Regions from separate parts of the Kitasatospora sp. NBC_01250 genome, predicted to be linked through region 2. Evidence: riboswitches for the same ligand, from Rfam matches in the RefSeq annotation. Region 2 holds a riboswitch; each other region holds the start of a gene.
What was found. A riboswitch is a leader RNA that binds a small molecule or an ion and turns the genes downstream of it on or off. The one in region 2 is predicted to bind cobalamin.
Positions count from the first base shown of each region.

Region 1: another riboswitch for cobalamin. It lies ahead of OG500_RS12235 (cobalamin biosynthesis protein); the one in region 2 lies ahead of metE (5-methyltetrahydropteroyltriglutamate--homocysteine S-methyltransferase).
Region 3: another riboswitch for cobalamin. It lies ahead of OG500_RS10425 (HoxN/HupN/NixA family nickel/cobalt transporter); the one in region 2 lies ahead of metE (5-methyltetrahydropteroyltriglutamate--homocysteine S-methyltransferase).

Region 1 is NZ_CP108476.1:3,044,742-3,054,924, forward strand. It holds gene OG500_RS12225 (hypothetical protein) at 1-187, shown strand, start outside; gene OG500_RS12230 (XRE family transcriptional regulator) at 212-937, opposite strand; cobalamin riboswitch at 1,149-1,330, shown strand; gene OG500_RS12235 (cobalamin biosynthesis protein) at 1,363-2,328, shown strand; gene OG500_RS12240 (cobyric acid synthase) at 2,325-3,851, shown strand; gene OG500_RS12245 (putative cobaltochelatase) at 3,887-5,995, shown strand; gene cobO (cob(I)yrinic acid a,c-diamide adenosyltransferase) at 6,000-6,596, shown strand; gene OG500_RS12255 (cobyrinate a,c-diamide synthase) at 6,605-7,966, shown strand; gene OG500_RS12260 (hypothetical protein) at 7,973-9,535, opposite strand; gene OG500_RS12265 (MDR family NADP-dependent oxidoreductase) at 9,901-10,183, shown strand, end outside.
Region 2 is NZ_CP108476.1:596,229-606,411, forward strand. It holds gene metE (5-methyltetrahydropteroyltriglutamate--homocysteine S-methyltransferase) at 1-2,042, opposite strand, end outside; cobalamin riboswitch at 2,204-2,427, opposite strand; gene OG500_RS02870 (quinone oxidoreductase family protein) at 2,631-3,617, opposite strand; gene OG500_RS02875 (aspartate aminotransferase family protein) at 3,707-5,095, opposite strand; gene OG500_RS02880 (methylaspartate mutase) at 5,095-6,504, opposite strand; gene OG500_RS02885 (cobalamin-dependent protein) at 6,497-6,940, opposite strand; gene OG500_RS02890 (fatty acid desaturase) at 7,004-8,224, opposite strand; gene OG500_RS02895 (pyridoxal phosphate-dependent decarboxylase family protein) at 8,287-9,798, opposite strand; gene OG500_RS02900 (MFS transporter) at 9,861-10,183, opposite strand, start outside.
Region 3 is NZ_CP108476.1:2,516,776-2,526,958, forward strand. It holds gene OG500_RS10415 (HoxN/HupN/NixA family nickel/cobalt transporter) at 1-1,131, shown strand, start outside; gene tsaD (tRNA (adenosine(37)-N6)-threonylcarbamoyltransferase complex transferase subunit TsaD) at 1,131-2,204, shown strand; cobalamin riboswitch at 2,251-2,465, shown strand; gene OG500_RS10425 (HoxN/HupN/NixA family nickel/cobalt transporter) at 2,500-3,627, shown strand; partial or broken gene OG500_RS10430 (cellulase family glycosylhydrolase) at 3,991-4,686, shown strand; gene OG500_RS10435 (glycosyltransferase family 4 protein) at 5,072-7,351, opposite strand; gene OG500_RS10440 (polysaccharide pyruvyl transferase family protein) at 7,348-9,933, opposite strand; gene OG500_RS10445 (hypothetical protein) at 9,930-10,183, opposite strand, start outside.

The DNA of each region.
Region 1 (10,183 bases), 2.4 Mb from region 2:
CGGCACGCTGGGGCCCGTCCTCGGCGGGGCCGTGATGGTGGTGGCCGTGCTGCTGGCGGGGTTCGGCCTGGTCTTCCTCTTCCTGCTGGCCCGCCACTCGGACAAGCGGGGGCGGGCCTACGGGCTCGGCACGGTGCTGCTGGCGGCGGGCCTGCTGGCGGGGTGGCTGGGCTACGCGCTCTTCTGAGCCGCGGAGCACCCCGGCGGCAGGTCAGACCGGGATCCCGCCGGTGTCCTGGCGGGCCAGCAGCGCCCAGAAGCGGTCGAGCCGCGGCACCGCCGGCTCCGCGGACCGCGGGCCCTTTGCGGCGGGCGCCGGGGTGCCCCAGGAGCCGGCGCCCCAGTGCGAGGCCACCTGGTACTCGCCCGGGAGCGCGGCCAGCACCGCGGCCAGGCTCGGCCGCGGCACCGGCACCAGCGCCGCCACCGCCGGCAGCTGGGCCTGCCAGCGCCCCTCGACGCAACTCCGCAGCCGCTGGTCGAGCGCCTCGCCCGCGCCGCACACCCGCAGCACCAGGTCCCGCAGGGTCAGGCCGAGCACCTCGACCAGCGCGGCGCTCTGCTCCGGGGTTCCGCTCCAGCGCCCGGTGCGCTCGGCGCCGAGGTAGGCGTCCGGGCCCATCCCGATCCGGGCCGCGGCCTGCTCCGCGGTCAGCTCCCGGGCCACCCGGAAGTCGCGCAGCGAGGCGGGCGGTGCGCCCATCAGCTCGGCCGCCGGGCACCACAGGGCCCGGGCCAGCGCGATGAACTCCCGCTCGGTGGGGCGCAGCTCGCCGCTCTCCCAGGCGGTCAGGTGGGGCGCGAGCAGGCGCACGCCGTGCGCGGACATCGCGCGCACCACCTGTTCGGGCGTCAGGCCGAGGCTCTCCCGGTGGGCGCGGGCGGCCCGCGGGGAGAACGGGACCGGGGTGGGGGCCGGTGGCCTGCTTCTTCGCATGGGCCGACGCTAGAGTCGGGGTCGCGGCGCCCCCACCCGCGGAACGCACGAAGCCGGTCGGCGGCCCGCCGACCGCCGTTGGACGATCGGCCAGCGGCTGCGGCGCGAGGCCGGCGCCCCCGCCGCTGGTCCGGTACCGGCCCGGGCGCCCCGGTGGTGTGACCGACTCGGCCGGTGACCTGGTTGACTCCCGCTTCGCGCGCGTGATGGGATCCTTGGGCCAATCGGAGGCATGGAGAGGAAGCCGGTGCGAATCCGGCGCGGTCCCGCCACTGTCACCGGGGAGCACGCCCGACGAACGGTCACGGCGGTCCGCCACAGGGCCGTTGGAAGGCCCGGGGGTGCGTCACCACCCGGGAGCCAGGAGACTCTCGCCCCCGTTTCGTCGATCCAGGGCGCGGACCCTGAGTGAGGACACGCAACAGATGGCGGGGGTTTCCCACCGCGCGCTGCCGTACGCCCTCGGCGCCCTGGCCGGCTACGCCGCCGACGCCCGGTTCGGCGACCCGCGCCGCGGCCACCCGGTGGCCGCCTTCGGCCGGGCGGCCGGACGGCTGGAACGCGCGCTCTGGCGCGACCACCGCGGGGCGGGGGCGCTGCACACCGCGCTCTGCGTCACCGCGGTGGCGGCGGGCGCGGCGGGCGTGCAGCAGCTGGCCGGCCGGCACCGGGCGGGCGCCGCCGCGCTGACCGCCGCCGCCACCTGGACCGTGCTCGGCGGCAGTTCGCTCGCCCGCGAGGCCCGTACCGTCGGCACCGCGCTGACCGCCGGCGATCTGGCAGCCGCCCGCCGGCGCCTGCCGCACCTGTGCGGGCGCGACCCGAGCGCGCTGGACGAGCAGCAGCTGGCCCGCGCCGTGGTCGAGTCGGTGGCCGAGAACACCGCCGACGCCGTGGTCAACGCCCTGGTCTGGGGCGCGGTCGCGGGCGCCCCCGGGCTGCTCGCGTTCCGGGCCGTCAACACGCTGGACGCGATGGTGGGTCACAAGTCGGCGCGCTACCGCCGGTTCGGCTGGGCCGCGGCCCGGCTGGACGACGTGGCCGGCTGGCCCGGCGCCCGGCTGACCGCGCTGCTCACGGTGGCCGCGGCGGAGCGCCGGGACACCGCCTGGCGCGTCTGGCGGCGCGACGGCGGCGCGCACCCGAGCCCGAACGCCGGGCAGGCCGAATCGGCCTTCGCGGGCGCGCTGGGCGTACGCCTGGGCGGCACGCTGCACTACGGCGCCAAGGTGGAGCACCGGCCGGTGCTCGGCGCCGAACTGCGCCCGGTCGCGGTGGCGGACATCGAGCGGGCCTGCCGGCTCTCGCGCCGGGTCGGGCTGCTGGCGCTGGGGACCACGGTGGCGCTGCGCCTGGCCGTGCGGACGCTGACCCACAAGGAGCGGATATGAGCAACGCACTGCTGGTGGCCGGTACCACCTCGGATGCCGGCAAGAGCGTGGTGACCGCCGGGATCTGCCGCTGGCTGGTGCGCCGGGGCGTCAAGGTGGCCCCGTTCAAGGCGCAGAACATGTCGCTCAACTCGATGGTCACCCTGGACGGCGCCGAGATCGGGCGCGCCCAGGTGATGCAGGCCCAGGCGGCCCGGGTCGAGCCGGAGGCGGCGATGAACCCGGTGCTGCTCAAGCCGGGCGCCGACGGGCGCAGCCAGGTGGTGCTGCTCGGCCGCCCGGTCGGCGAGGTCGGCGCGCTCGACTACCGGGACCGCAAGCCCTATCTGCTGGAGCGCTCGCTGGAGTGCCTGGCGGACCTGCGCCGCCGCTTCGACGTGGTGATCTGCGAGGGCGCGGGCTCGCCCGCCGAGATCAACCTGCGCGCCGGCGACATCGCCAACATGGGCCTGGCCAGGGCCGCCGAGCTGCCGGTGGTGGTGGTCGGCGACATCGACCGCGGCGGGGTGTTCGCCGCGATGTTCGGCACCCTGGCGCTGCTCTCGGCCGAGGACCAGCGCCTGGTGGCGGGCTGGCTGGTGAACAAGTTCCGCGGCGACGCCCGGCTGCTGAAGCCCGGCCTGGACATGCTGCACGAGCTGACCGGCCGTCCGGTGCTCGGCACCCTGCCGATGCTGGCGGGCCTGTGGCTGGACGCCGAGGACTCGCTGGACCTGTCCACCGCGGTGGCGCACACGGAGGCGGTCGGCCCGTACGGCGCGGACGTGCTGCGGGTGGCCGTGCCGCGCTTCCCCCGGCTGTCCAACTTCACCGACCTGGACGCGCTGGCCCAGGAACCCGGGGTGCTGGTGCGCTGGGCCACCCGCCCCGAGGAGCTGGCCGACGCCGACCTCGTGGTGCTGCCCGGCACCCGGGCCACCGTCGCCGACCTCGCCTGGCTGCGCGAGCGCGGCCTGGAGCGGACGCTGCGCGAGCGGGCCGCCGCCGGACGCCCGGTGCTCGGGATCTGCGGCGGCTACCAGATGCTGGGGCGGCGGATCACCGACGTCGTGGAGTCGGGCGCGGGGCAGGTGGACGGTCTGGGGCTGCTGCCGACCGCGGTCGAGTTCGGCCCGGAGAAGGTGCTCGCCCGACCGGTCGGCGAGGCCTTCGGCGAGCGGGTCGAGGGCTACGAGATCCACCACGGGGTGGTGACCGTGGAGGGCGGAGAGGCCTTCCTGGACGGCTGCCGCGAGGGCGCGGTCTGGGGCACCACCTGGCACGGGGCGCTGGAGAACGACGGCTTCCGCCGGGCGTTCCTGCGCGAGGTGGCCGCGCTCGCCGGACGGGACTTCACCCCGGCCCCCGACACCGCGTTCGCCGCCGCCCGCGAGGCCCGGCTGGACCGGCTGGGCGACCTGATCGAGGAGCACGCCGACACCGACGCGCTGTGGCGGCTGATCGAGGGCGGCGTCGTCGGCGACGCACCGTTCGTACCCCCGGGCGCGCCGGCTGCGCGCACTATGGAAGGTGACCGCCCGTGAGCGACGTCCGATACCCCTTCACCGCGATCGTCGGCATGGCGGACCTGCGGCTCGGCCTGCTGCTGAACGCCGTCTCGCCGGCCGTCGGCGGGGTGCTGGTGCGCGGCGAGAAGGGCACCGCCAAGTCGACCATGGTGCGCGCGCTGGCCGGGCTGCTGCCCTCGATCACGGTGGTCGACGGCTGCCGCTTCGCCTGCGACCCGGCGGCGCCGGACCCGCAGTGCCCGGACGGCCCGCACCCCGCGCCGGGTGAACTGGCGCGCCCCGCAAGCCTGGTGGAGCTGCCGGTCGGGGTGACCGAGGACCGGATCGTCGGCTCGCTGGACCTGGAGCGGGCCCTCGCCCAGGGCGTGAAGGCCTACGAGCCCGGCCTGCTGGCCCAGGCGCACCGCGGCGTGCTCTACATCGACGAGGTCAACCTGCTCCAGGACCACGTGGTGGACCTGCTGCTGGACGCCGCGGCGATGGGGCGCTCGTACGTGGAGCGCGAGGGCGTCTCGGTGCGGCACGCGGCGCGGTTCCTGCTGGTGGGCACGATGAACCCGGAGGAGGGCGAGCTGCGTCCGCAGCTGCTCGACCGGTTCGGGCTGACCGTGGAGATCGCGGCCACCCGGGACCCGGTGGAGCGGGCCGAGGTGGTGCGCCGCCGGCTCGCCTACGACGCGGACCCGGCCGGCTTCGCGGCCCGCTACCAGGACGAGGAGCGGGCGCTGGCCGAGCGGATCACCACCGCGCGCGGGCTGCTGCCCTCGGTGGTGCTCGGCGACGCGGCGCTGCGGCAGATCACCGCCGTCTGCGCGGCCTTCGAGGTGGACGGGCTGCGCGCCGACATCGTGATGGCCCGCACGGCGGTCGCGCTGGCGGCCTGGGACGGGCGCACGGCGGTGGCCGAGGACGACGTCCGCATGGCGGCGCGGCTCGCGCTGCCGCACCGGCGCCGGCGCAATCCGTTCGACGCGCCCGGGCTGGACGAGGAGCAGCTGGAGCGGACGCTGGACGAGCACGGCCAGCAGGGCGGCGAGGAGCCGGAGCCGCCGGAGGGCGACGGGCCGCAGGGCAGCGGTCCGGACGACGGTGGCCCGCAGGACGGCGGCGACGGGCCGGAAGGCGGTCCGGACCACGACGGACCGGACGGCGGGCCCGAGGGCGGGCCGGACGGCGGTGGTGCGCCCGACCCCGCCGCGTCGCAGCCCGCCGAGCCCTCGGCACCGGCCGAACCCGCCACCGACACCCCGCCGCGGCTGCCCAACCCGGCCGCGCCGTCCCGCGAGTCCGCCCCCGTGGCAGCCGAACACCCTTACCGGACAAGGCTGTTCAAGGTCCCCGACACCGGCCACGGCACCCAGGGCCGGCGCTCGCCCGCCGAGACCGACGGCGGCCACACGGTGCGCGCCCGGCGCCCGCAGGGCACGCTGACCCGGCTGCACCTGTCCGCCACCCTGCGGGCCGCCGCTCCGCACCAGCTGGCCCGGGGCCGGGCGGGGCGGGCGCTGGAGCTGCGCAGCGACGACTTCCGCGAACAGGTGCGCCACGGACGGGAGTCCAACCTGGTGCTCTTCGTGGTCGACGCCTCCGGCTCGATGGCGGCCCGGCAGCGGATGACCGCGGTCAAGGGCGCGGTGCTCTCGCTGCTGATGGACGCCTACCAGCGCCGGGACAAGATCGGCCTGATCACCTTCCGCGGCGCCGGGGCCGAACTGGCGCTGCCGCCCACCTCCTCGGTGGAGGTCGGCGCGGCCCGCCTGGAGCAGTTGCCCACCGGCGGCCGCACCCCGCTGGCCGCCGGGCTGCTGCGGGCCCACGAGGTGCTGCGGCTGGAGCGGCTGCGCGATCCGCTGCGCCGCCCGCTGCTCGTCGTGGTCACCGACGGACGGGCCACCGGCGGGCGCGCGGCGCTCGGCGAGGCGGGCCGGGCCGCCGGCCTGCTGGCCGCCCAAGGCACCGCCGCCGTGGTGCTGGACTGCGAGTCGGGGCCGGTGCGGCTCGGCCTCGCCGGCACCCTGGCGGCCCAACTGCGCGCCACCACTGTCACCTTGGACGAGCTGCGCGCCGAGGGCGTGGCCGCCCTGGTGCACGCCCACCGTTCCCCCTCCCTCCCCTCCGCCCGTTCCTCCGCCCTCCCCTCCGCGCGAAAGGCAGCGTGACCCGATGCCCCAGGGCAAGCCCGAGACCGTCCCCGACGACGGCCTGACGACCCGTCAGCGCCGTACCCAGCCGATCACCGCCGTGCACACCGGTCCTGGCAAGGGCAAGTCGACCGCCGCCTTCGGGCTCGCGCTGCGCGCCTGGAACCAGGGCTGGCCGATCGGGGTGTTCCAGTTCGTCAAGTCCGCCAAGTGGAAGGTGGGCGAGGAGAACGCGCTGAAGGTGCTGGGCGCCTCCGGCGAGGGCGGCAGCGTCACCTGGCACAAGATGGGCGAGGGCTGGTCCTGGGTGCAGCGGGATCTGGAGTCCAGCGAGGAGGCGGCGAAGGAGGGTTGGCAGCAGGTCAAGCGCGACCTCGCCGCCGAGACCTACCGGCTGTACGTGCTGGACGAGTTCACCTACCCCATGCACTGGGGCTGGGTGGACGTCGCCGAGGTGGTGGAGGTGCTGCGGGAGCGTCCCGGCTCCCAGCACGTCGTGATCACCGGCCGCTACGCACCCGAGCCGCTGCTCGAACTGGCCGACCTGGTCACCGAGATGACCAAGGTGAAGCATCCGATGGACGCCGGCCGCAAGGGCCAGCGCGGGATCGAGTGGTAGGAACAGCTGTGCCGCACCTCCCCCGGGTCGTGATCGCCGCCCCCTCCTCGGGCGCGGGCAAGACCACCGTCGCCACCGGCCTGATGGCCGCGCTCACCGCGCGCGGCCTGAAGGTCTCCCCCCACAAGGTCGGCCCCGACTACATCGACCCGGGCTACCACGGCCTGGCCACCGGCCGGCCGGGGCGCAACCTGGACGCCTTCCTGTGCGGACCCGAGCGGATCGAGCCGCTGCTGCGGCACGGCGCCGCCGGGGCCGACCTGGCGGTGGTCGAGGGCGTCATGGGGATGTTCGACGGCGCCTCCGGGCGCGGCGAGCTGGCCTCCACCGCGCAGGTCGCCAAGCTGCTGCGGGCGCCGGTGGTCCTGGTGGTGGACGGCTCCTCGCAGTCCCGCTCGGTGGCCGCGCTGGTGCACGGCTTCGCCTCCTGGGACCCCGAAGTGCGCCTGGCCGGGGTGATCCTCAACCGGGTCGCCTCCGACCGGCACGAGCACCTGCTGCGCGAGGCCCTGGAGGAGGGCGCTGGCGTGCCGGTGCTCGGCGCGGTGCGCCGCACCGCGGCCGTCGCCACGCCCTCCCGCCACCTGGGCCTGGTGCCGGTGGTGGAGCGCTCCGCCGAGGCGCTGCGCGCCGTCGCCGAGATGGGCGACCTCATCGCCGCCTCGGTGGACCTGGACGCCGTGCTGGCGCTGGCCCGCTCCGCCCCGCCGCTGCGCGCCGAGGCCTGGGACCCGGCCGCCGAAGTCACCCCGGTCGCCGGCCGCCCCCGAATCGCGCTGGCCGCCGGCCCCGCCTTCTCCTTCTCCTACGCGGAGAACGCCGAACTCCTCACCGCCGCAGGGGCGGAGCTGCTCCCCTTCGACCCGCTGCACGACACCCGCCTGCCCGACGGCACGTCCGCCCTGGTGATCGGCGGCGGGTTCCCCGAGGTCTACGCGGCCCAGCTGAGCGACAACGCCCCGCTGCGCGCGGCGATCGCCGACCTCGCCGCCGGCGGCGCCCCGATCGCCGCCGAGTGCGCCGGACTGCTCTACCTGGGACGCGAGTTGGACGGGCGCCCGATGTGCGGCGTGCTCGACACCACCGCCCGGATGACCGAGCGCCTCACCCTCGGCTACCGCGAGGCCGTCGCCCTGCACGACAGCCCACTCGCCGCCGCCGGCACCCGCATCCGCGGCCACGAGTTCCACCGCACCACCTGCACCCCGGGCAACGGCCCCACCCCCGCCTGGGCCTGGCGCACCCCGACCGGCACCCCCCACACCGAGGGCTTCACAGCGGACAACGTCCACGCGAGCTACCTCCACCTGCACTGGGCAGGAGCACCGAGCGTGGCACAGCGGCTCACCGAGGCTGCGGCTGGGCGCTGAGGGGCCTCAGCAGCCGAGTGCCCCGGTGGTCGCGTCAGGGTGCGCCGGAACGATCGCCACATCGCGCGCGAACGGACGGGTGGTCTCACCCGTCCGTGGATCCCAGAGCGGTGCGCGGTCGGTGACCGTGCCGAACCAGAGCAGCGGCCGTGCCGTCGGCAGGCTCTCACCGTCGATCGGGATGTTCGCAGACAGCGCCCTGACACAGACCAGACGTGGCTGGACACCGAAGTACGCGGTTGGCGGCCGCCCGGCGACAGCCTGCGAGCGGAGCTTGTCCGCGGCGTGCGCCGGATGATTCATGGCGCCCTGGATGGTCAGGAGCACCCATGTCATGAGGAAGAGGGCCACCACGGGGTAAGCCGTCATGGCTGGCCGGAACCTGACATGGAAGTAGCGCAGCCATCCCAGTGCGCCCAGCGGTACCAGCAGCACCTTGAGGACGAGGAAGACGACACTCAGTCCCGCAAGGGTGCGCCAGAGGGTGGAGACGGGCAGCTCGGCCGCCCTCAGGCCGAAGTCCTCCAGGTACACCTCATAGAGCGTGCTCGCGCCGACGGGCAGCACCGGCCGCAGCAGTGTGAGCGCCACGGGCACGGCAACCAGGCCGGCCCGCACGAGCCAGGAGCGACGGGCCAGCAACGCCGTTCCGACGGCCCCGAACAGCACCAGGACGATCTGGACCGGCACCTTCGGCCCCAGGTGGGGAACTCTGCTGCTCAGGACGGCGCCCAAGGTGGCGGGGATGACCGTGATGGCCGCGCTTGCGAAGCACGTCAGGGCGATGAGCCGAAGCATGGGCAGCCCGTCGCGGCGGCGCCCGCTGCAGTGGACGAAGGCCATGGCCCCCAGGAGTGTCAGCAGGAGTGCCGCCGCCAGCAGAGCGCGCACGTTCGCGGTACGGGCCGGCGGCAGTTCGGCACCGAGGAGAAGGGACATCGTGAACAGGGCGAGAAACAGGACGGACCCCGCCTCATCACTGATCCTCGGTGCCTCGCTCGCCGCCTCGCGGCTCGCAGCGGCCGGGTCGCGCGGCTTGGGCGGTTGATCCATCCAGGTCTCTCGGAGCATGTGATCGCCGACCCGATGGCCCCGCAGCCGTTCGAGCCGGTCGGCCTCCGCTCTGATGTTGTCTCCCGGCCGCAGTCTGGCGACGTCACCGGTGTCCAGGAGGCCAAGCGCACAGGCGCACCTCCCGATCATCCGCTGCGGCGCGGAGTGCGTGTGCCGCCAAACACGGTGCAGGCGGTAGAGATAATTGTCGTCGGTGCGTTCGGGAAAGTCGGCATCTCTGACTTCCGCACCACGCAGCCCAGCGACACGAATGAGCTCGGCTACCTCACAGACGGCAGCGGCTCGGGCCCGCCACCGACCACCGTCGCGGCCGACCGTGACGACATGGGCTCGATAGCCGGCCCGGAACGGGCTGTCGCGTCCCTCGCTGGTGGCAGGTGCCATCGTCCAACCGCGAGCTGTGAACGCCTTGATCGCCCGTTCGCAGGAGACACCGTCATCGCGGAGCAGGACAGTGACGTCGATCCATCGATCGTAGTGCCATGTGTTGTGCATAGGACTCCCCCGAATCGCTAGCCGACCACCCCGCAATTGTCCGCCGCCACTCCGTCGGCCACCGGACTGCGCAGGTGGACATCAGTCGTTCGAGCGATGCTCCGGCGGGGCTTTTCGTACCGGCATCGCATCGGCGAACTGCTGTGCCGTCATCCTCGGTCAGCTCACGCACCCCCGAAGTACGGGCACAGGAGAGAGCGGCGGTGTGAGAAATCGCGGCTGGGGGGCGCTCGGATGGAAGGAATCCACCAAGCGGACCCCGTTGCTGGTCGCAGCCCGGGCCGGTGACCGTCCATGGGAACCACCGGCCCGGGCTGTGACCAGCAGCGCCAGGGCAGCGTCCCCTTCCACGCCGAGGAGCTCCCATGCCCACCGCCCTCCCCACGACGCACCGTGAAGTCCGCCTCGCCGCCGTGCCGCACGGGCTTCCGCGGCCTGAGGACTTCGCCGTGGTCGAGGCTCCGCTGCCGCTGCCGGGGCCCGGCGAGGTGCTGGTCCGCAACCGGCTCTTCCACGTCGCCGGCACCTTGCGGATGCTGATCGCCGGGGCCACCGAGGGCACCCCTTTCCCGGTCCTGCGCCCCGGTGACACGCTGGTCGGTGCGGCGGTCGGCGAGGTGGTGACGGCGCCCGGGGGCACCGGCCTGC
Region 2 (10,183 bases):
GCCTCCAGCGAGATGACGTCGGCGTCCAGCTCGTCGATGGCCGTCATGATCGCGCCGAACTCGGCGTAGCACATGTGGGTGTGGATCTGGGTGTCGGCCCGCACCCCGGAGGTCGCGAGCCGGAACGCGGCCGTGGCCCAGTCCAGGTAGGCGGGGCGGTCGGCGGCGCGCAGCGGCAGCTTCTCGCGCAGCGCCGGCTCGTCGACCTGGACCACGGCCGCACCGGCGGCCTCCAGGTCGCGCACCTCGTCGCGCAGGGCGAGTGCCACCTGGAACGCGGTGTCCGCGAGCGGCTGGTCGTCGCGGACGAAGGACCAGGCGAGCATGGTGACCGGGCCGGTGAGCATGCCCTTGACCGGACGGTCCGTCAGGCTCTGCGCGTAGCCGAACCAGTCGGTGGTCATCGGGTGCGGGCGGGAGATGTCGCCGGCCAGCACCGGCGGGCGCACGTAGCGGGTGCCGTAGGACTGCACCCAGCCGTGCCGGGTGGCCAGGTAGCCGGTGAGCTGCTCGGCGAAGTACTGCACCATGTCGTTGCGTTCGGGCTCGCCGTGCACCAGCACGTCCAGGCCCGCCTTCTCCTGGTAGGCGATCACCTCGCGCACCTCGGCCTCGATACGCTCGCGGTAGGCGGCCTCGTCGATCCGCCGCGCGGTCAGGTCCGCGCGGGCGACCCGCAGCTCGGTGGTCTGCGGGAACGAGCCGATGGTGGTGGTCGGCAGCAGCGGCAGGCCGAGCCGGGCGCGCTGGGCGGCGGCCCGCTGCGGGTACGCCTGGGCCCGGCGGGCGTCGGCCTCGGTGACGGCCGCGGTGCGGGCGCGCACGGCCGGGTCCCGGGTGATCGGCGAGGCGGCGCGCGAGGCCAGATCGGCGCGGTTGGCGGACAGTTCGGCGCTGATCGAGCCGGTGCCCTCGCGCAGACCGCGGGCCAGCAGCGCCACCTCGGTGGCCTTCTGCTTGGCGAAGGCCAGCCAGCGCAGGATCTGCGGGTCGACCTCGCGTTCGGCGGCGGCGTCCAGCGGGACGTGCAGCAGCGAGCAGGACGGTGCGACGTCCACGGTACCGGCCAGCCCGAGCAGGGTCGCCAGGGTGGCCAGCGACTTCCCCAGGTCGTTGATCCAGATGTTGCGGCCGTCGACCACACCGGCGACCAGCCGCTTGCCGGGCAGCCCGCCGACGGCGGCGAGGCCGTCCAGGTTGGCGGCGGCGGGCCCGGTGAAGTCCAGGGCCAGGCCCTCCACCGGGGCCTTGGCGAGCACCGGCAGCGCCTCGCCCAGGCGGTCGAAGTAGCTGGCGACCAGCAGCTTCGGCCGGTCGGTCAGGGCACCGAGGTCACGGTAGGCGCGGGCGGCGGCGTTCAGCTCGGCCGGGGTGCGGTCCTGCACCAGCGCGGGCTCGTCCAGTTGCACCCACGCGGCACCGGCGGCGCGCAGCTGCGCCAGCAGGTCGGTGTAGACCGGCAACAGCCGGTCCAGCAGGGTGATCGGCTGGAAGTTCTCGGCCACCCCGGGCGCCGGCTTGGCCAGCAGCAGGTAGGTGACCGGGCCGACCAGCACCGGGCGGGCGTCGTGGCCGAGCGCCAGCGCCTCGCGCAACTCGGCGACGGCCTTGGCGGGGTTCGCCGCGAAGGTGGTGTCGGGGCCGAGTTCGGGCACCAGGTAGTGGTAGTTGGTGTCGAACCACTTGGTCATCTCCAGCGGCGCGACGTCCTGGGTGCCGCGGGCCATCGCGAAGTACCCGTCCAGCGGGTCGGCGTCGACGGCGGCGCGGTGGCGGGCCGGGATCGCCCCGACGGCGACGGTGGTGTCCAGCACGTGGTCGTAGAGCGAGAAATCACCGGTGGGCACCTGGGCGATACCGGCCTCGGTGAGCTGCCGCCAGTTCTCCCGGCGCAGGTCGGCGGCGGTGGCCAGCAGGGCTTCGGCGGTGACCGTGCCCTTCCAGTAGCCCTCGATCGCCTTCTTGAGCTCCCGGTTACGGCCCTGGCGGGGGTAGCCGTGGACGGTGGAGCGGGTTGCCGCGGCTGCGGACTTCGTGGTCAAGGGACTCTCCTTCGCGAGCCTGTCTCAGGGTTCCCGGCGATGTCACGGGACGCGAAGAGGTGCCGAACCGGGCGGGGCCGCAGACGCCAGAATGCGCCGGACCCGCCTGGTTGTGCACGCCGACCCGCCCACGAGGTCACCGGGATTTCCGCGCGCGAACGGTCGCGTGCGCACAACGGGCAGGTCTTCGGACTCGCGGGCACGCCCACCCTTGAAGGGCGGACACCTACTGGCCGTCGCTTCCCAGGCCCGAACTCCCGGACCCAGTGCGTATGACGGCGGTCGTTCCCACTCACCGCTGCGGGGCAGTCCCGGATTCCCACCGGGTTCCCTCTTGCGACACCCTGCCTGGCGGACAGGGCGAACCAGTTGCACCGGTCAGCCTATAGCCGATCCACCGGCGAGTCGCGGGTGAATCACTCGACTGCCCACATCGTGGGACGAGCTCGGATCCGCCGCAGGCCTCCCCCGCTTCGCAGGAGCCCGGCCTGCCGGGTGCCGAGGAGCCGGCGGCCGCAAGGCCGTGTGGAAACGCCCTGGTGCCCGGAGCCAGGGGCTGCGGGCACCAGGGCGTTCGATCGGCGCGGGTCAGGGCAGCAGGAGGAGCTTGCCCGTGGTGCGGCGGCTCTGCAGGTCGGCGTGGGCGCGTGCGGCCTCGGCCAGGGGGTAGCGCTGGGCGACGTCGGCCGAGAGGGTTCCGTCGCGCAGCCAGGCGAACACCTCGTGGGCGCGCTCGGCGAGTTCGGCGGGATCGGTGGCGTGGTCGACCAGCGTCGGGCGGGTCAGGAAGAGCGAGCCGCCGGAGCCCAGGTGCTGCGGGTCGAACGGGGGCACGGGGCCGGAGGCCGCGCCGACCAGGACGAAGGTGCCGCGCGGGCGCAGCGCGGCCAGGCCAGTGCGGAAGGTGTCGCGGCCCACGCCGTCGTAGACCACGTCCACGCCCCGGCCACCGGTCAGCTCCCGCACCTGGGAGGCGATCTTGTCGGCCTCCTCGAAGCCGCCCGGCGGCACCACCAGCACGTCGCGCACCCCCGCCGCGGTGGCGGCGGCGGCCTTGGCCTCGCTGGAGACGGTGCCGATCACGTGCACGCCGCGCCGCGAGAGCACCCGGGCCAACTGCTGGCCCAGGCCGCCGGCCGCCGCCGGGATCAGGGCGCTCTGGCCGGCCTCGGCACGGAAGGTGCTGGTGACCAGGTAGTGCGCCGTCAGACCCTGGAGCAGGACGGCGGCGGCCGCCTCCTCGCTGATGTCCGCGGGCAGCCGGACGGCGGCGCGCGCGGGCACCACGACCTGCTCGGCGTAGCTGCCGGGCGCGGCCCACCAGGCGACCCGGTCGCCGGGGGCGGTGCCGGTCACCTCGGGGCCGACCGACAGCACCGTGCCGGCGCCCTCGCAGCCGGCCACGAGCGGGGCCTTCAGCGGGCTGCGGCCCTCGCGCTCGTAGACGTCCTTGTAGTTGACCCCGGCGGCGGTGAGCCGGACCACCAGCTCGCCCGGCCCGGGCTGCGGGTCCGGGCGCTCGGCCAGGGCCAGGACCTCGGGGCCGCCGAATTCCTCGACGACGACTGCTCGCATGTCGACCTCTCGTCGGACAGTTCAGAAGACGGTTCGGAAGATGGATCGGAAGATGGTTGAGCGTGTGGGAAACGGCAGCTGACCCGGCGTTATTCCACGTGCTTGTCGGCCGCGTTCAGCGCCTCGTCCAGGATCTCCAGCCCCTGGCGCGCCTCGTCGTCGGTGATGGTGCACGGCGGCACCAGGTGGATCCGGTTGTAGTTGTACACCGGCCACATGCCGCGCTCCTTGCACGCGGCGACGACCTCGTCGACCGGGCCGGTCTGGCCCGCCCCGGCGGCGTAGGGCACCAGCATCTCGCGGGTCTCGCGGTTGCGGACCAGCTCGACGGCCCAGAAGACGCCGAGCCCGCGCACCTCGCCGATGCTGGGGTGGCGCTCGGCCAGCTCGCGCAGGCCGGGACCGAGCACGTCCTCGCCGATCCGGGCGGCGTTCTCGACGATGCCCTCCTCCTTCATCGCCGTGATGGCGGCGACGGCGGCGGCACAGGCCAGCGGGTGGCCTGAGTAGGTCAGGCCGCCGGGGTAGACGACCTCGCGGAACGTCTCGTGGATCGCGTCGGAGACGAGCACGCCACCGAGCGGCACGTAGCCGGAGTTGACGCCCTTGGCGAAGGTGATCAGGTCGGGGGTGACGCCCCAGTGGTCGATGGCGAACCACGCGCCGGTGCGCCCGAAGCCGGACATCACCTCGTCGGCGATCATCACGATGCCGTACTTGTCGCACAGCGCGCGCACGCCGGCCAGGTAGCCGGGCGGCGGGACCAGGATGCCGGCGGTGCCCACGACGCTCTCCAGCATGATCGCGGCGATCGTCGTGGGGCCCTCGAACTCGATCACCTGCGCCAGGTGCGCCAGCGCGCGGGCGCTCTCCTCGGCCTCGGTGGTGGCGTGGAAGTGCGAGCGGTACAGGTAGGGGCCGAAGAAGTGCGCGACGTTGCCGGCGGCACTGCCCGAGCGCTCGTTGGGCCAGCGGCGCGGGTCGCCGGTGAGGCTGATCGCGGTGGAGGTGCCGCCGTGGTACGAGCGGTAGGCGGAGAGCACCTTGGGGCGGCCGGTGTGCATCCGGGCCATCCGCACGGCGTGCTCGTTGGCGTCGGCGCCGCCGTTGGTGAAGAAGACGTGGCCGAGGTCGCCGGGGGCCAGCTCGGTGATCAGGCGGGCCGCCTCGCCGCGCTTGTCGTTGGCGAAGGTGGAGGCGATCATGCAGATCCGGTCGGCCTGCTCCTTGATCGCCGCGACCACCTTGGGGTGCGCGTGGCCGATGTTGAGGTTGATGAACTGGGAGGAGAAGTCGAGGTAGCGCTTGCCCTCGTAGTCCCAGAAGTGCCGCCCGGCGGCGCCCGCCACCGGGATCGGGTTGACGGCGCCCTGGGCGGCCCAGTTGTGGAACAGGTGCGCGCGGTCGTCGGCGAAGACCCGGCGGCCCTCCTCCGGGTCGGGGGCGGGAAGCTGCACGGCGGGCTCGTGAGTGGTCATCAAAACCTCTGCGAGTTCTCGGACCGCGTGTAGTGCGGTGTACGGGTGTGGAAACGGTCCTCGTGGTCGAGGAAGTAGCGGATGTCGGCGGTGGCCGCCTCGAACGGGGAGCGCTCGGGCGTCCCGGGCGGCTCGCTCAGCAGCGCGGCGTGCCGGCGCAGCACGGCCGTGGAGAACGGCAGCGCGCCGGCGTCGGCGTAGCGGATGGCGCCGGAGCGGTCGCGGCGCGGCACGACCTGCGCGTGGGCGTGGATGCTGGCGCTGAAGGGGATGTCCAGGCGCCCGGCGGCGAAGGCGGCCTCGATCGCGGGGATCAACTCGCCCTCGGCGAGCACCGGGTCGACGAGTTCGGCGACCTCGCGTTCGATCCAGTGCTGCTCCTCGGCCACCCGGTCCTCGTCGATCCGCACGAAGTCGAGCAGCTCGCCGGCGCCGAGCGCGGCGCCCCGGATGCCGTCGGCGTTCGCCTCGGCCTCGGGGATGCCGTAGGCCTCCTGGTGGGTCTTGTTGATCACCTTGGCGGCGCCGCCGAGCCGGGCGAGCAGGCCGCCGTGCAGGATCAGCAGCTCGGCGTAGGAGCGGGTGCGCGGGAAGACGCCCATGAACTCGTGCAGCACCGGGTAGACCTCGACGGCCGGGTCCAGGTAGCGGGCGGCCAGTGTGCGCACGGCGCGCAGCGCGGCCACGTCCTGGTGGGTCTCGCCGCCCTGCGGGTAGGCGATCGACAGGCAGCGCACGCCCTCGCGGGCCGCGGCCACCGCCTCCAGCACGGTGACGGCCAGGCTGACCGAGGGTGGCACCAGCACCGCGGTCAGGGTGCCGAAGAGCTCGCGGTCGATCACCACGCCCGCCTCGGCGAGCACCCCGCACAGCGCGTCGACCTGCTGCCAGGCGCGCAGCGAGTGGCCGAGCGGGACGTTCTTGGAGTAGGGCAGGTTGTAGCCGATCCCGCCGCCCTCGTAGGAGGTGAGGCCGGCGGCGAGGGCGACGGCGAACAGCTCGCGCCCGTCCGGCGAGCCGTGCCGGACCTCCAGCGGGACGCCCACGGCGTCGGCCAGTTCGCGCCCGCGCTGCCAGCCGTGCGCCACCAGCGGGTAGCCGTTGAGGTCGCCGGGGTCGCGGGCGAGCGTCTCGGCGGCGGTGTCGAAGTGCCGCAGCCGGGTGTGCGAGTCGATGGTGACCGACAGCACGCCCGGTCCGGCCGGCTCCAGGGCGCGCAGCAGGTCCAGCATCTGCTGGTGGCCGCCGACGCCGCAGCGCGGCTGCACCACCGGGCGCCCGGCCGCCCGGGCGGCGCGCAGCACCTCCACCACCGGGCGCCGGGTGCGCAGGTGCGCCACCGTTTCGGCCCAGTCGGGCAGTTCGGCGGCGACCTGGTCGTCGAGGTGCAGGCCGTGCAGGTCAGCCATGCTGCAACTCGGCCGCCCGGGCGGCGTGCACCATGTCGAGCAGCAGGATCAGGCCGCTCGCGTCGTCCAGCAGGTGGTCCACGCCCAGGTCGAGCAGGCGCTGCCGGTCGGTGTCGGCCTTGCGGCTGCCGACCGACAGGTTGCCGCCGACGACGACCGGGCAGCGCAGCCGCCCGGCGGCGCGCAGCCCGGGCAGGGTGCGCAGGTCCTGGTGGGCGTGGCCGTTGAGGGTGCCGATCAGCACGGCCTCGGCCTCGGGGTGGCGGTCGTGGGCGTCGGCGAAGTCGGCCAGCGGGGTGCACACGCCGAGGTTGACCACGGTGAAGCCGTGGGCCCGCAACTGCATGGCGATCAGCTGGTTGGCCACGGCGTGCGCGTCGCTCTCGGCCACGCCCAGGATGACCAGGCGGTCCATCGACCCGTCAGCGGTGTTCATCAGGAGTGCCCTTTCGGTGGGAACGGTCCGGGTGCGGCGGCGCTCGGTCCGCCAAGGCGGCGGTCAGTCCTCGAAGGCGGCGAACAGTTCGCGGTGGTTGACCTCGGCCAGGCGGTCGGGGTGGTACTCCTCGGGGTCGGCGTGGCGCAGCGAGTCGAAGACCAGGTCGATGGCGGCCACCAGGCCCCAGACGTGGTGGTAGGCCGGCCACCCGGGGTGCCCGCGCCGGTGGTCGTCCTCGCGGGCGAACAGGTAGTTGGCCCAGTCCCGGCTCATCGGGGCGCGGTGGTGGAAGTCGTGCACCACGGTGTCGCCGGTGAGCACCAGGTAGCGGGCGGGGAAGTGCACCAGCAGCATCCGGCCGCCCCACCGGGCCCAGGCCGCCGCCCGGCGCACCGGCGGCAGGCCGGGCGGCGGGGCCGCCTCGCCGATGAAGATCGCGTTGGTCAGGGCGGCGAAGTAGTCCCGGCCGCGGCGCACCGGCTCGTCGGGGGCGGGGAAGGTGTGCTTGACGCAGAGCCGGAAGGTGTTGCTGACCTGGTAGAGCACGGTCATCGGGACGACCCAGGCGACCAGCAGGAGGACCCACAGGTGCAGCAGGGTCGCCAGCCCCGCCACCGCGACCCACCCGAGGGCGGTGCCGGTGCGCCAGGCCGGCTCGGCGGAGTGGAAGTAGGAGCGGATCCTGGCGGTCAGGAAGCGCGCGTGGAAGACCGGGGAGACGGTCTTGAGCAGCGTGCGGCGCCACATCTCGCGCCGGCTCATCCCCGGGCGCAGTCCTAGGCTGACCAGGAACGCCTGCACGGTGGGATCGCGCAGCGTCATGTGGTGCACGGCGTGGTGGTCGGAGACGTGCTCGGTGCTGTAGCGGCCGAAGTCCTGGATCACCAGCAGCGCGGCGATCGTGCGGCCGAGCAGCACGTCGCGGCGCTTGTGGCCCCACATGTTGAGGTGGGCGCACTGGTGGTAGACCATCATGCGCAGGTTGCGGGCGCCGTGCAGGGTCATCGCCCAGCCCACCGGCACCAGCAGCAGCCACCAGCGCCCGGCCGCCAGCGCGAGCGCGCCGGCGGCCAGGCCCGCGGTGACCGACACCGAGGCGTTGACCAGGTGCCTGGTCGGGGTGTACGCGGTGCGGGGCTGGTCGGCGAGCGGACGGCCCGTCAGCAGGGTCAGCGGCAGGGCGAACGCGGCGGGCAGCCGCCGCATCGACTCGCGGACGGGGTCGTCCGCCGCCTCGTGCCCGGCGGCCGGCGCAAACGGGCGGTACACCTCGGATCTCACCGAATCTCTCTTCCCGGGCGTGGTTGTGCGGTGGAAAAGGCGGCTCCAGGGCCGGTCATGCCTCAGGGAGTGGCCTCCAGCTCGGCGGCCAGCGCGAGCAGGTCGTCGAGCAGCTGGTCCAGCTGCTCGGTGCCGGTCTGCGGGTTGAGCAGCATCAGCTTGAGGAAGACCCGGCTGCCGCCGTCCGGCTGCGCGATGTGGGTGCGGGCGAGCAGCGCACGGCCGTCCTCCATCACCCGGCGGCGCAGCAGGCCGTTGAACGCGTCGGCGTCCAGGCCGTGGCCGGGCAGGTAGCGGAAGAGCACGGCGGTCAGCGGCGGCTCGGTGCCCAGCTCCAGGCGGGGCTCGGCGCTGATCCGGGCGGCGGCGTGCCGGGCCAGGTCGTGGCAGGTGTCCACCATCTGCGCCACGGCCTCCCGGCCCAGGGTGCGCATGGAGACGGCGATCTTCAGCGCGTCGACCCGGCGGGTGGTCTGCAGCGAGGTGTTCTGCGAGCCGATGTAGCCGGCGCAGGTGTCGTCGTCGGCGCTCAGGCAGGTGGTGGGCTGCAGGCCGAACGAGACCATGGTCTCGGCCCGGCGCACCAGCAGCGCGGCCGAGGAGGCCGGGGTCCAGCCGAACTTGTGCAGGTCCATGGTGACCGAGTCGGCCTCCTCGATGCCCCGCAGCATCGGGCGCAGCCGCGGCGAGAAGAGCGCGCCGGCCCCGTAGGCGGCGTCCGCGTGCAGCCAGAGGCCGTGCGCGCGGGCGATGGCGGCCAGCTCCGGCAGCGGGTCGACGATGCCCAGGTCGGTGGAGCCGGCGACGGCCACCAGCGCCACGGCGACCTCGTGCTCGGGCAGTTCGGCCAGGATCCGCTCGGCCTCGGCGGGGATCATCCGGCCGTGTGCGTCGATCGGGACGGTGCGGATGTTCTCCTCGCCGATGCCCAGCAGGCGCACCGCGCGCTCGATCGAGAAGTGCACGCCCTGCGGGGCCAGCACGACCGGCTGCACGCCCAGGCGCAGCAGGCCCTCCTGGAAGGCGTGCCGGCCGATCTTGTCGGCCAGCACGGTGTCACGGGCCATGGTCATGGCCATCAGGTTGGAGACGCTGCCGCCGGAGGTGAGGGTGCCGCCGGCCGTCACCGGGTCGTAGCCGACCAGCTCGGCGAGCTGGGCGATCACCCAGCGGTCCAGCTCCAGGGCGAACGGTCCGCTCTCCCAGGCGTGCAGGGACTGGTTGAGGACGGCGCCCACCAGCTCGGCGGCGGCGGCCACGTCGGTGGGCGGCGGCTGCATCCGGGCCACGGCGGCCGGGTGGGTGATGTCCACCGACCACTGGGCGAAGGGCCGCACCAGCTCGGCCAGCGCCTGCTCGGGTGCCGTGCGCTCCTCGGGCAGCAGCGGGGCGCTGAGCGCCGCCGCGGCCGCGGCCCGCGCGGCGGCGGGGCCGCCGGGCGCGACCGGTCCGCTGCGCGCGGCGGCGACCTCGCTCAGGATGTCCAGCGCGGTGTTGACCAGGCTGCGCACGCTTTCCAGGCCCTCGGCGGTGCCCGCGGGCTGGTAGAGCGCAGCGGATGCGGTGCGGCTCAAGGCTGTTCTCCTCTTGGGTGGGGTGCGGACGCCACGAGGGGCGTCCGCCGGACAGGCCGTGGTCAGGACGGGCTGGGCGCAGCGGCAGCGGCAGCGGCCTCGACATCGACGTCCTCGGACGCGGATGCGGACGCGGACCCGGACGCGGGCGCGGACCCGGACGCGCTCGTGCGCTGGTGCGGCAGGTCGGTCGGGAAGTCCTTGAGCCCCCGCACCGGCGAGAACGCCACCCAGAGCAGCGCCAGCACGAAGGTGGCGGCGGTGATCCACAGCGTGGGCCGCAGCCCGACCTCGTCACCGAGCCAGCCGCCGATCAGCGCACCGAGCGGCAGCGGCCCCCAGGCGATGAAGCGGCAGCCCGCGTTGACCCGGCCCAGCAGGTGCG
Region 3 (10,183 bases), 1.9 Mb from region 2:
ACCGGCCCCGACCGAACCAGCGGCGGTGGCTGGCGGCAGGCCACCGCCTCGATAACCCGCCAGGAGTGGACCCGCCTGGCGGGCATGGCCGGCTTCATCCTGGCCCTGCACGTCGTCGGCTGGTTCACCCTGGTCGCGATCGTCGCCCCGCAGCACCTGAGCCTGGGCAGCAAGGGCTTCGGCATCGGCATCGGTGTCACCGCCTACACACTCGGCATGCGGCACGCCTTCGACGCCGACCACATCGCCGCCATCGACAACACCACCCGCAAGCTGATGCACGAGGGCAAGCGACCGCTCTCGGTGGGCTTCTGGTTCTCCCTCGGCCACTCCTCGGTGGTCTTCGGCCTGGCGTTCCTGCTCTCGCTCGGCGTCAAGGCGCTGGCCGGGCCGGTGGAGGACGACAACTCCAAGCTGCACCACGTGACCAGCCTGATCGGCACCACCGTCTCGGGCACGTTCCTCTACATCATCGCGGCGATCAACATCGTCATCCTGGTCGGCATCTGGAAGGTGTTCCGGCAGATGCGCTCGGGCCACTTCGACGAGGCGGCGCTGGAGGAGCAGCTGAACAACCGCGGCTTCATGAACCGGCTGCTCGGCCGGGTGATGAAGTCGATCACCAAGCCGTGGCAGATGTACCCGCTCGGGCTGCTCTTCGGGCTGGGCTTCGACACCGCCACCGAGGTGGCGCTGCTGGTGCTGGCCGGTTCCTCCGCCGCCTCGGGGCTGCCCTGGTACGCGATCCTGTGCCTGCCGGTGCTGTTCGCGGCCGGCATGTCGCTGCTGGACACCATCGACGGCTCGTTCATGAACTTCGCCTACGGCTGGGCGTTCTCCAAGCCGGTGCGCAAGGTCTACTACAACCTGACCATCACCGGCCTGTCGGTGGCCGTCGCGCTGATCATCGGCACCGTGGAACTGCTCGGCCTGCTCGCCGACCAGCTCGACCTGCACGGCGCGTTCTGGGACTGGGTCAGCGGGATCGACATCAACCTGCTCGGCTTCCTGATCGTCGGGCTCTTCTTCGTGGTCTGGATCGGCGCGATGGTGGTCTGGAAGGTGGGACGGATCGAGGAGAAGTGGTCGGCCGACGTGCGCCCGGCCGCGCCGGCCCCTGAGGAAGCCTGATGCCCGCCTCCCCCGTGGTGCTGGGCATCGAGTCCTCCTGCGACGAGACCGGCGCCGGCCTGGTGCGCGACGGCGTGCTGCTCGGGCAGGCGGTGGCCTCCAGCATGGACGAGCACGCCCGGTTCGGCGGTGTGGTGCCGGAGATCGCCGCCCGCGCCCACGTCCAGGCGATGGCACCGGTGGTGCGCGAGGCGCTCGACCGGGCCGGCCTCACCCTGGCCGACGTCGGCGCGGTGGCCGTCACCACCGGCCCCGGCCTGGCCGGGGCGCTGCAGGTCGGGGTCGCCGCCGCCAAGGGCTACGCCTTCTCGCTGGGCGTGCCGCTGTACGGGGTGCACCACCTGGCCGGGCACGTGGCCGCCGCGACGCTGGACGGCGGGCCGCTGCCCGACCCGTGCGTGGTGCTGATCGTCTCCGGCGGCCACACCTCGCTGCTGCTGGTGCGCGACCTGGCCAAGGACCCGATCGTGCACCTCGGCGACACCCTGGACGACGCGGCCGGCGAGTGCTTCGACAAGGTGGCCCGGATCCTGGGCCTGCCCTACCCGGGCGGCCCGGCGATCGACCGCGCGGCCAAGGCGGGCGACCGGTCCGCCGTCCGCTTCCCGCGCCCGCTCAGCGGGCGGGCCGACCCGCCCTACGCCTTCTCCTTCTCCGGTCTCAAGACCGCCGCCGCCCGCTGGGTGGAGGCGCAGCGGGCGGGCGGGGCCGAGCCGCGGGTCGCCGACGCCGCCGCCGCGCTGCAGGAGGCGATCGCCGACACGCTGACCCGCAAGGCGGTGCGTGCCTGCCGCGACCACGCGATCGGCACCCTGGTGCTGGTCGGCGGGGTGGCCGCCAACTCGCGGGTCCGTGCGCTGGCCGAACGGCGCTGCGCGGCGGCGGGCATCGCGCTGCGGGTACCGCCGGTGGGCCTGTGCACCGACAACGGCGCGATGGTCGCCGCCGTCGGCGACCTGCTGGTGCGGGCCGGGGCCGAACCCGCCCCCGCGGACCTCTCGATCGACCCCTCGGCCCCGCTGGAGTTCGCGCGGCTGACCCCGACGGCACGGGAGCCGCAGCTCACCGGGTGAGGTGCGTCGCAGTCGGCCGGGCTTGTCGACATGACGATCCAGCACCTACGGTGTTGATCGCCGTGGTGTTCGGGAAGACCGGTGACGGACCCTCAACAGGGGTCCCAGACCGGAGCGGCCCTCGCCACTGTGATCGGGAAGTGTCCGCGTCGCGCCCGTCCACGACGGGCCGCCACCGGGTGCCGCAAGGCGCCCGGGAAGGCGAGCCGCGGACACGTTCGACCCGTCAGCCAGGAGACCGGCCACGGCACCTTACGAGAACTGTCCACGAGGTGCTGGAGAGGCGTTCCCTGCCATGAGTCTGCCCGAAAACCCCGTCATACCCGCCCCGGCCGCGACAGCCCCGGCGGCCGGCACTCCCCCGCGCTGGCAGCGCGCCGACACGATCCGCACCGCCGGACTGCTGACGGTCATCGTGGCCATGCACGTGGTGGGCTTCGCCGTCCTGCTGGGCATGGTCACCCCGCACCACTACGAGATCGGCGGCAAGGTCTTCGGCCTCGGTCTGGGCATCACCGCCTACACCCTCGGCATGCGGCACGCCTTCGACGCCGACCACATCGCCGCCATCGACAACACCACCCGCAAGCTGATGGCCGACGGTCAGCGGCCGGTCTCGGTCGGCTTCTGGTTCGCCATCGGCCACTCCACCATCGTGATGGGGCTGGCCGCGCTGATCGCGACGGGTGCCAAGATCGCGGGCACCCTGGTGGACGACAAGTCCAACGCCCGGCTGACGCTGGGCGTCATCGGCACCAGCGTCTCCGGCGGCTTCCTCTACCTGATCGCCGCCCTCAACCTGGTCGCGCTCTTCGGCATCCACCGGGTCTTCAAGGCGATGCGGGCCGGCCAGTTCGACGAGCACGAGCTGGAGAAGCACCTGGCCAACCGCGGGTTCATGAACCGGATCCTGGGCCGGCTGACCAACTCCATCACCCGCCCCTGGCAGATGTACCCGATCGGTGTGCTCTTCGGCCTCGGCTTCGACACCGCCACCGAGGTGACGCTGATGGTGATGGCCGGCTCCGGCGCCGCCGCGGGGCTGCCCTGGTACGCGATCCTGCTGCTGCCGCTGCTCTTCGCCTCGGGCATGAGCCTGTTCGACACGCTCGACGGCACCTTCATGAACTTCGCCTACCACTGGGCGTTCTCCAACCCGGTCCGCAAGGTGTACTACAACCTCACCATCACCGGGCTCTCGATCGCGGTGGCCTTCTTCATCGGCACCATCGAGCTGGTCGGCGTGCTGCACGACAAGCTGGACCTCACCGACCCGGTCAGCGGCTGGATCTCCGGGATCGACCTCAACAACGTCGGCTACGTGATCGTCGGCCTGTTCGTGGTGGTCTGGGCCTGCGCGCTGGGGTACTGGAAGTTCGCGGGGGTGGAGAAGCGCTGGGCCGGGGCCCCGGCCGCTGACTGAGCCTCACGGCCCGTCCCGCCGCCGCCGTCCACCGACTCGGGTGTACGGTCGATCGGACGGCCCCGGGTGACTCGGGTGACCGAGGAGCCAGGCGGGGGCCGGGCGGGAGGAACGATGCGGCGGCGCCATCTCCAGCGGCCGGAGCGCCGACGGGCGGAGCGCCGGCGGCCAGAACGTCAACGGCCAGGGCGTCAACGGCCGGGCCCGCGGTGGACGGTGGCGGCCGTCCTGTCGCTCGCGCTGCTGCTGACACCGCTGCTGGCCGGCTGCGGCGGCAGCTCGCACCCGCGGCCGACGCCGCCCACCCCGCCCGCGCCGACCCGCCCGGTCACCGGGATCGCCTACGGTGACCGGCTGGTCTGGATGTCGGACGCCGACCTGGCCGCCTCGCTCGACACCGCCGTGCAGGTCGGCGCCACCCTGGTGCGCGCCGACCTGTCCTGGGACGACATCCAGCACAACGGTCCGGGCGACTACGCCTGGCACCTGTTCGACCGGGTGGTCGCGGCGGCCGAGGCACGCGGCCTGAGCGTGCTGCCGGTACTCACCGCCACCCCGCCGTGGGCCCGGTCGCCCGGCTGCACGGAACCGGCCTGCGGGCCGCACGACGCCGCCCGGTTCGCCGCCTTCGCCGCGGCCGCCGCCCAGCGCTACGCGCCGCGCGGGGTGCACGACTGGGAGCTGTGGAACGAACCCAACCTGACCACCTTCTGGGCGCCGGCGGCCGACCCGGCCGGCTACGCCGCCACCGTGAAGGCGGGCGCCGCCGCGCTGCACCACGCCGACCCGCACGCCTTCGTGGTGCTCGGCGGCCTGGCCCCCACCGACAGCGGGCACGGCGACCTGGCGCCGACCGCCTTCCTGGCCGAGGTGGCCCAACAGGGCGCCACCCGGGTGGTGGACGCGGTCGGCTACCACCCGTACTGCTACCCCTACCTGCCCAGCGCCAGCACCTCGTTCGGCACCGCCTGGGAGCAGATCGACCGGACCAAGGAGAGCCTGCGCAGCGTGCTCACCCAGGCCGGTACTCCTCGACTGCCGATCTGGCTCACCGAGTTCGGCGCGCCCACCGGCGGACCGGGCGCAGCCTCGGACGGCTCGCCGGGCGACATCGGCCCCGGCACCACCCATGTCACCGAGGCCCGGCAGGCCGAGATCGCCGCCGACGGCGTGCGCACGGCGGCCGCCGACCCGGGCATCGGCGCGCTGATCTGGTACACCGACCGGGACAATCCCGCGGCGACCGGCGCCGGCGCGGGCGGCAGCACCGAGGACTGGTACGGGCTGCGCCGCGCCGACGGCAGCGCCAAGCCCGCGCTCGCCGCGCTGCGCTCGGCCATCACCCAGCTGCGCGCCTCGCCCGGCGCCTCGGCCGCCCCCACCTCGACCGCGTCGGCCACCACCGCCGCCACCCGCGGACCCGGCAGCCTGCCGCGCCCCTCGCTCAGGCCGGCGACAGCGCTCGGAACAGTGCCAGGTAGCGCCGCGTCAGGCCGGGCCAGGCGTAGTGCTCGACGACGTGCCGTCGGCCCGCGGTGCCGAAGCGCTCAGCGGTGCCGGCGTCCGTGAGCAGGCGCCGGCAGGCGGCGGCCAGCGCCTGCGGATCGCCGGGCTCCACCAGCAGGCCGGTCACCTCGTCGTCCACCACGTGCGGGATGCCGCCCACCCGGGAGCCGACCACGGGGGTGGCGCAGGCCATCGCCTCGATCAGGGTCATCCCGAAGGACTCCGCCGAGCTCAGCGAGGGCAGTACGAGCAGCGCGGCGTGCTGGAGTTCGGCGACCAGCGGCGCCCCGGTGAGCGCCCCGGTGAACTCCACCCGCCCGGCCACCCCCAGCCGCTCGGCCTCGGCGCGCAGCTCGGGGACGGCGTCGCCGTCGCCGACCAGGCGCAGCCGGGCCCGCGGCTGGTCGGCGAGCTGCGCGAAGGCGGTCAGCAGCACCGGCACGCCCTTCCAGGCCGAGGTGCGGTCCATCCGTCCGACGTAGAGCACCGTGGGCGGGCGCTCGGCGGCCGGCGGGCCCGGGGTGAAGCGCTCGGTGTCCACGCCCGGCGGGATCCGCACCGCACCGCGCCGGTTCGCCGCCAGCGAGACCGGGGAGACCGCGACCAGCGCCCCGGCTCGCGCGAAGAGCCGTGGCAGCACCAGGCGTTCGTAGCCGCCGATCAGCTGGTCCACCCCGCGCTGCCCCTTGGCCATCGAGCCGGCGTGGTAGGTCAGCACGGTCGGCCGCGGGCCGCTGAGCGCCACCGCCAGGTCGCCCAGGCCCGGCACCGGGGCGTGTGCGCTGACCACGTCGATACCCAGCCGGCGCAGCCAGTAGGGCAGTTGGAGCGGCCAGAGCGGGCTGAGCGGAGTGTTGGAGAGCCGGGCCCAGGTGCCGAGCCGGACCACCGGCAGGCCGTCCTCGACCGTGACGGTGGTGCGCCGGCCCGCGGTGTTGGTGGTGATCACGGCGGCCCGCAGCCCGGGGTCGGCGGCCACCGCCCCGGCGACCCGGGCCGCGTAGCCCTCCACCCCGCCGATCTTCGGCGGGTAGTACGGCGCCACCACCGCCACCCCGCGCCGGCGCCGGCGGCTCAGCGCCCGGGCGAAGACCTCCGCCGTCCGGTCGGCCTGCCGCTCCCAGGAGAGCTCGGCCGCCGCGAGCCGTCGGCCCGCCGCACCGAGCCGCCCGGCGAGCGGGTCGTCGGTCAGCACGGCGGCCAGCGCGGTGGTCAGGGCCGGCAGGTCACCGGGGTCGGCGAGCAGGCCCGACTCGCCCTCGGCCACCAGCGAGGGGATGCCGCCGACCCGGGTGCTGACCACCGGGCGCCCGCAGGCCATCGCCTCCACCAGCACGCTGGGGAAGCTGTCGTAGTGGGTGGGCAGCGCCAGCACCCGGGAGCGGCGGTAGGCGGCGACCAGCTCGTCCCCGGTCAGCCGGCCGCTGAACCGCACCAGGTGGGCGACGCCCAGCCGGTAGGCCAGGCGCCGGTGCGCGGCGGCGGCCGATCCGTCGCCGACCACCTCCAGTCGCACCCCGGGCACCCGCCGCGCCAACTCGCCCAGCACGCGCAGCAGATCGGGCAGGCCCTTGTAGGCGGTGGCGCGCTCCAGCGAGCCGACGAAGAGGATCCGCGGCTCGCCCGGCAGCGGGCTCGGGGCGAACCGCGCCAGGTCCACCCCGGGCGAGACGGTGACGGCCCGGCCGGCGAAGAGGCGGGCCAGGTCGGCCCGGACGTAGTCGGAGGAGCAGATCAGCTCGCCGGCCCGGCGCACCGTGCCGGCCAGCAGGGTGCGCTCGTAGAGCGAGCAGACGGCGGTGCCCAGCGGATCGCCCTTGCGCATCCGCCCGGTGTGGTAGGTCAGCACGAACGGCAGCGGACCGCAGGCCCGGGCGGCGGCGTCGGCGAAGAGCGGCACGGGGGCGTGCGCGTTGACCAGGTCCACCTGCTCCTCGCGGATCAGCGCGCCCAGCGCGGCGCGCCAGCCGGCGCCGATCCGGGTGCGGGAGATCCGCAGCGGGGCGGGCAGCCGGTGCACCACGAGCCCGTCCGCTTCGTGGCGCCCGATGGCGCCGCCGTCCCCCACCGTGGCGGCGACCACCACGCGGTAGCCGTGCCGCTCCCGCAGCTGCCGGGCCAGCTGCCAGGTGTACTGCTCGACCCCGCCGGTGTCGGGCGGGAAGTAGGGGGTGGCCAGTAGCACGGTGCGCCCGGCGCCTGCCCGACGGCCGGTCATGCGCCCGCCCCCACCGGCCGGCGGGCGGTGGCCGCGCGCAGCAGCTCGGGCAGTTCCTCGGCCCGGGCGACGTAGCCGGGCAGCTTCTCGGCCAGGGTCCGCAGGTACTCCTCACGCCCGGTCCGCAGCCGCTCCACCAGCGTGCCGAGACTGGCCGCCGAGACGTCGGCGATCGGCAGCACCCAGGATTCGAGCCCCAGGTCCCGCATGATGCCGCGGGTCTTGTGCTCGTACTCGATCGCGATGCACGGCACCCCGCTGGTCAGCGCGAAGATCACCGAGTGGAACCGGGTGCCCAGCACGTAGGCGCACTCGGCGTACAGGCCCTTGAGGTCGCGGTAGTCGACCGTCTCGTCCACCCGCAGCGGCGGCGTGGCGCAGTAACCGGCGATCCGGCGCTCCACGATCCGGTCGTCGTCGCCCAGGTAGTCGGTGGTGACCTGCGGGATCAGCACCACCTGGGCGCCGGTGGCCCGCACCGCGTCGATGGTGGCCGCCAGCGCCCGCTCGTACTGCTCCTGTCGGCCCGGGGCCAGCCACTGGCGGGCGGTCATCCCGACCAGCGTGGCGTGCGGGTCCACGCCGATCCTGGCCCGCCAGTCGCCCTGCGGCGGCGGCGCGAAGGCGAAGCCGGAGTCCACCGCGCGGCGCACCGGGGTGCCGCGCACCCCGCACTCGGCCAGGATGTCCACGCTGACGTCCTCCCTGGCCAGCACGAGCGCGGCCCGGCGCACCACGTAGGCGGCCAGCCGGCGCTGGGCCGGGGCCGGGAACGGGCCGAAGGACTGCGGGGCCAGCACCACCGGCACGCCCCGGCGCAGCGCCAGCAGCAGCGGCAGCACCACGTAGAAGACGTTCTGGTAACCGTCCAGCCCGGGGCGGGCGTTGAAGTAGCCGCCGCCCATCGAGACCACCAGGTCGGCGGAGGCCACCGCGTCCACCTCGCGGCGCACCTCGGCCGGCAGCAGCGGGCGCAGCAGCCCGGCCAGTGGCCCGGCCAGCACCCGCGGCGGCAGCAGCAGGCCGAGCGAGACCAGAAAGCCCACCGCCTTGCGCAGGATCCGGCGCGGGGTGCCGATCGCGGCGTCCGCCACGTAGCGGCGGATCGAGCCGAGGTTGGCGGCGCCGTCGAAGGCCGGGTGGACCGCCCGGTCCTCCATCCCGGCGACGGTGACGCGGGCCTGCGGGAAGGCGGCGCGCACCTGGCGCAGACAGACCGCCAGCAGGGCGGCGTCGCCCGCGTTCTCGCGGACGTAGGCGTTGACGACGAGGACCTTCATGGCGGTGGCTTCCGTTCGTGGGGCGGAGGGACGGGCGGTCCGCGCGGGGGCGGCATGACGGGGGCCGCGCCGGCCCGGCAGCCGGGTGCGGTACAGCGCGAGGACGGCGTACAGACCGGAGGCGAGGTTGCCCAGGCCCCAGGCGCAGCCGAACCAGACCAGGCCGCGCCCGGCCCACAGCGCGGCCAGGCCGATGGTCACCACGGCGTAGACGACGTTGCTCCAGATCAGCGGCGCCATCCGGCGCACCAGCTTGAGCACGAAACTGCCCACGGTGTTCAGTGCCACCGCGGTGGTGCCCACGGCCAGCACCACCAGCAGGCTCTGCGCCCGGGCCGGGTAGGCGCCGCCGAACAGCCGCAGCAGCAGCCCGCTGCCCGCGGCCAGCAGCACCGCGCCCGGCAACTGGACCAGCGCGATCAGCCGGACCGAGCGGCGCAGCACCGGCCCGAAGCGCGACTCGTCGGCGGAGATCTCGGCGAACATCGACTCGCAGACCGCGAACGAGACGGCGTTGGCCAGGTTCGCGACCTGGAAGGCGACGAAGTAGTACGCGGCAGCCGCCGTGCCGAGCCGCTGGAGCACCAGCAGCGGCAGCACCAGCAGCGGCAGCAGGTTCAGCAGGCTGGACAGGTAGCTGCCCACCGAGAAGCCCAGTTGCTCGCGCAGCCGGGTGCCGCCGCCGCGCAGGGCCGGGCGCAGGCCGATCCGGCGGCGCAGGAACCAGAGCGAGGCCAGCACCGCCACCGCGTAGCCGCCGCCGACCGCCGTGACCAGCCCGAACGCGCCCAGACCGGTCAGCAGGAACGGCAGCCCCAGCTTGCTCAGGCCCTGCAGCACACCGTCGACCAGGGTGTTGTACTGCGGGAGCCGCTCGCCGATGAAGACCGCGTCGGTGAGCAGGTTGACCGCCGACAGCGCGCAGAACAGCACCACCAGCACGGCCTGCACCGGGTCGTGGCGCACCGCCAGCAGCCGGGCGCCGTACAGCGGCAGGCCCAGCAGGTAGCCGGTACCGAGCACGCAGCCGGCCGCGAAGACCAGCAGCAGCGCCCGGTTGATCTGCGCGTGCCGCCGCTCGGGCGGGGCGGGGAACCGCACCAGGGTGCTGTTCAGGCCGCAGAGGCTGAAGTAGGCGATCAGCGTGATCGCGTTGGTGAGCGAGGTGGCCGTGCCGACCTGGGCCGGGGTGAACAGGCGGGCGGCGGCCACCCAGAAGAGGAAGCCCAGGCCGGCGGAGCCGACGGTGGCGGCCAGCAGGTAGGCGGAGCCGCGGGCCACCTGGTCGCGCTGGGCGTTCATGCGTCGCCTCCCGCGGCTGTCGCCGGGTCGCCCGCGCGCAGCCGCAGGGCCAGCAGGGCGACGGCGGACGCCGCGAAGCAGCCGACGGCCGCGGTGCCCTCGGTGGGGACGGTGGCGAAGTGGGTCAGCTGCCGGTCGATGGTCTGCGGGTGGGTCAGCGAGTTGACGCACAGATAGGCCCAGAGCAGCAGCGGATAGCCCACCAGGGTGCGCAGCACGGCCGTGAGCCGGTCCCGCGGCCGCCCCGGCC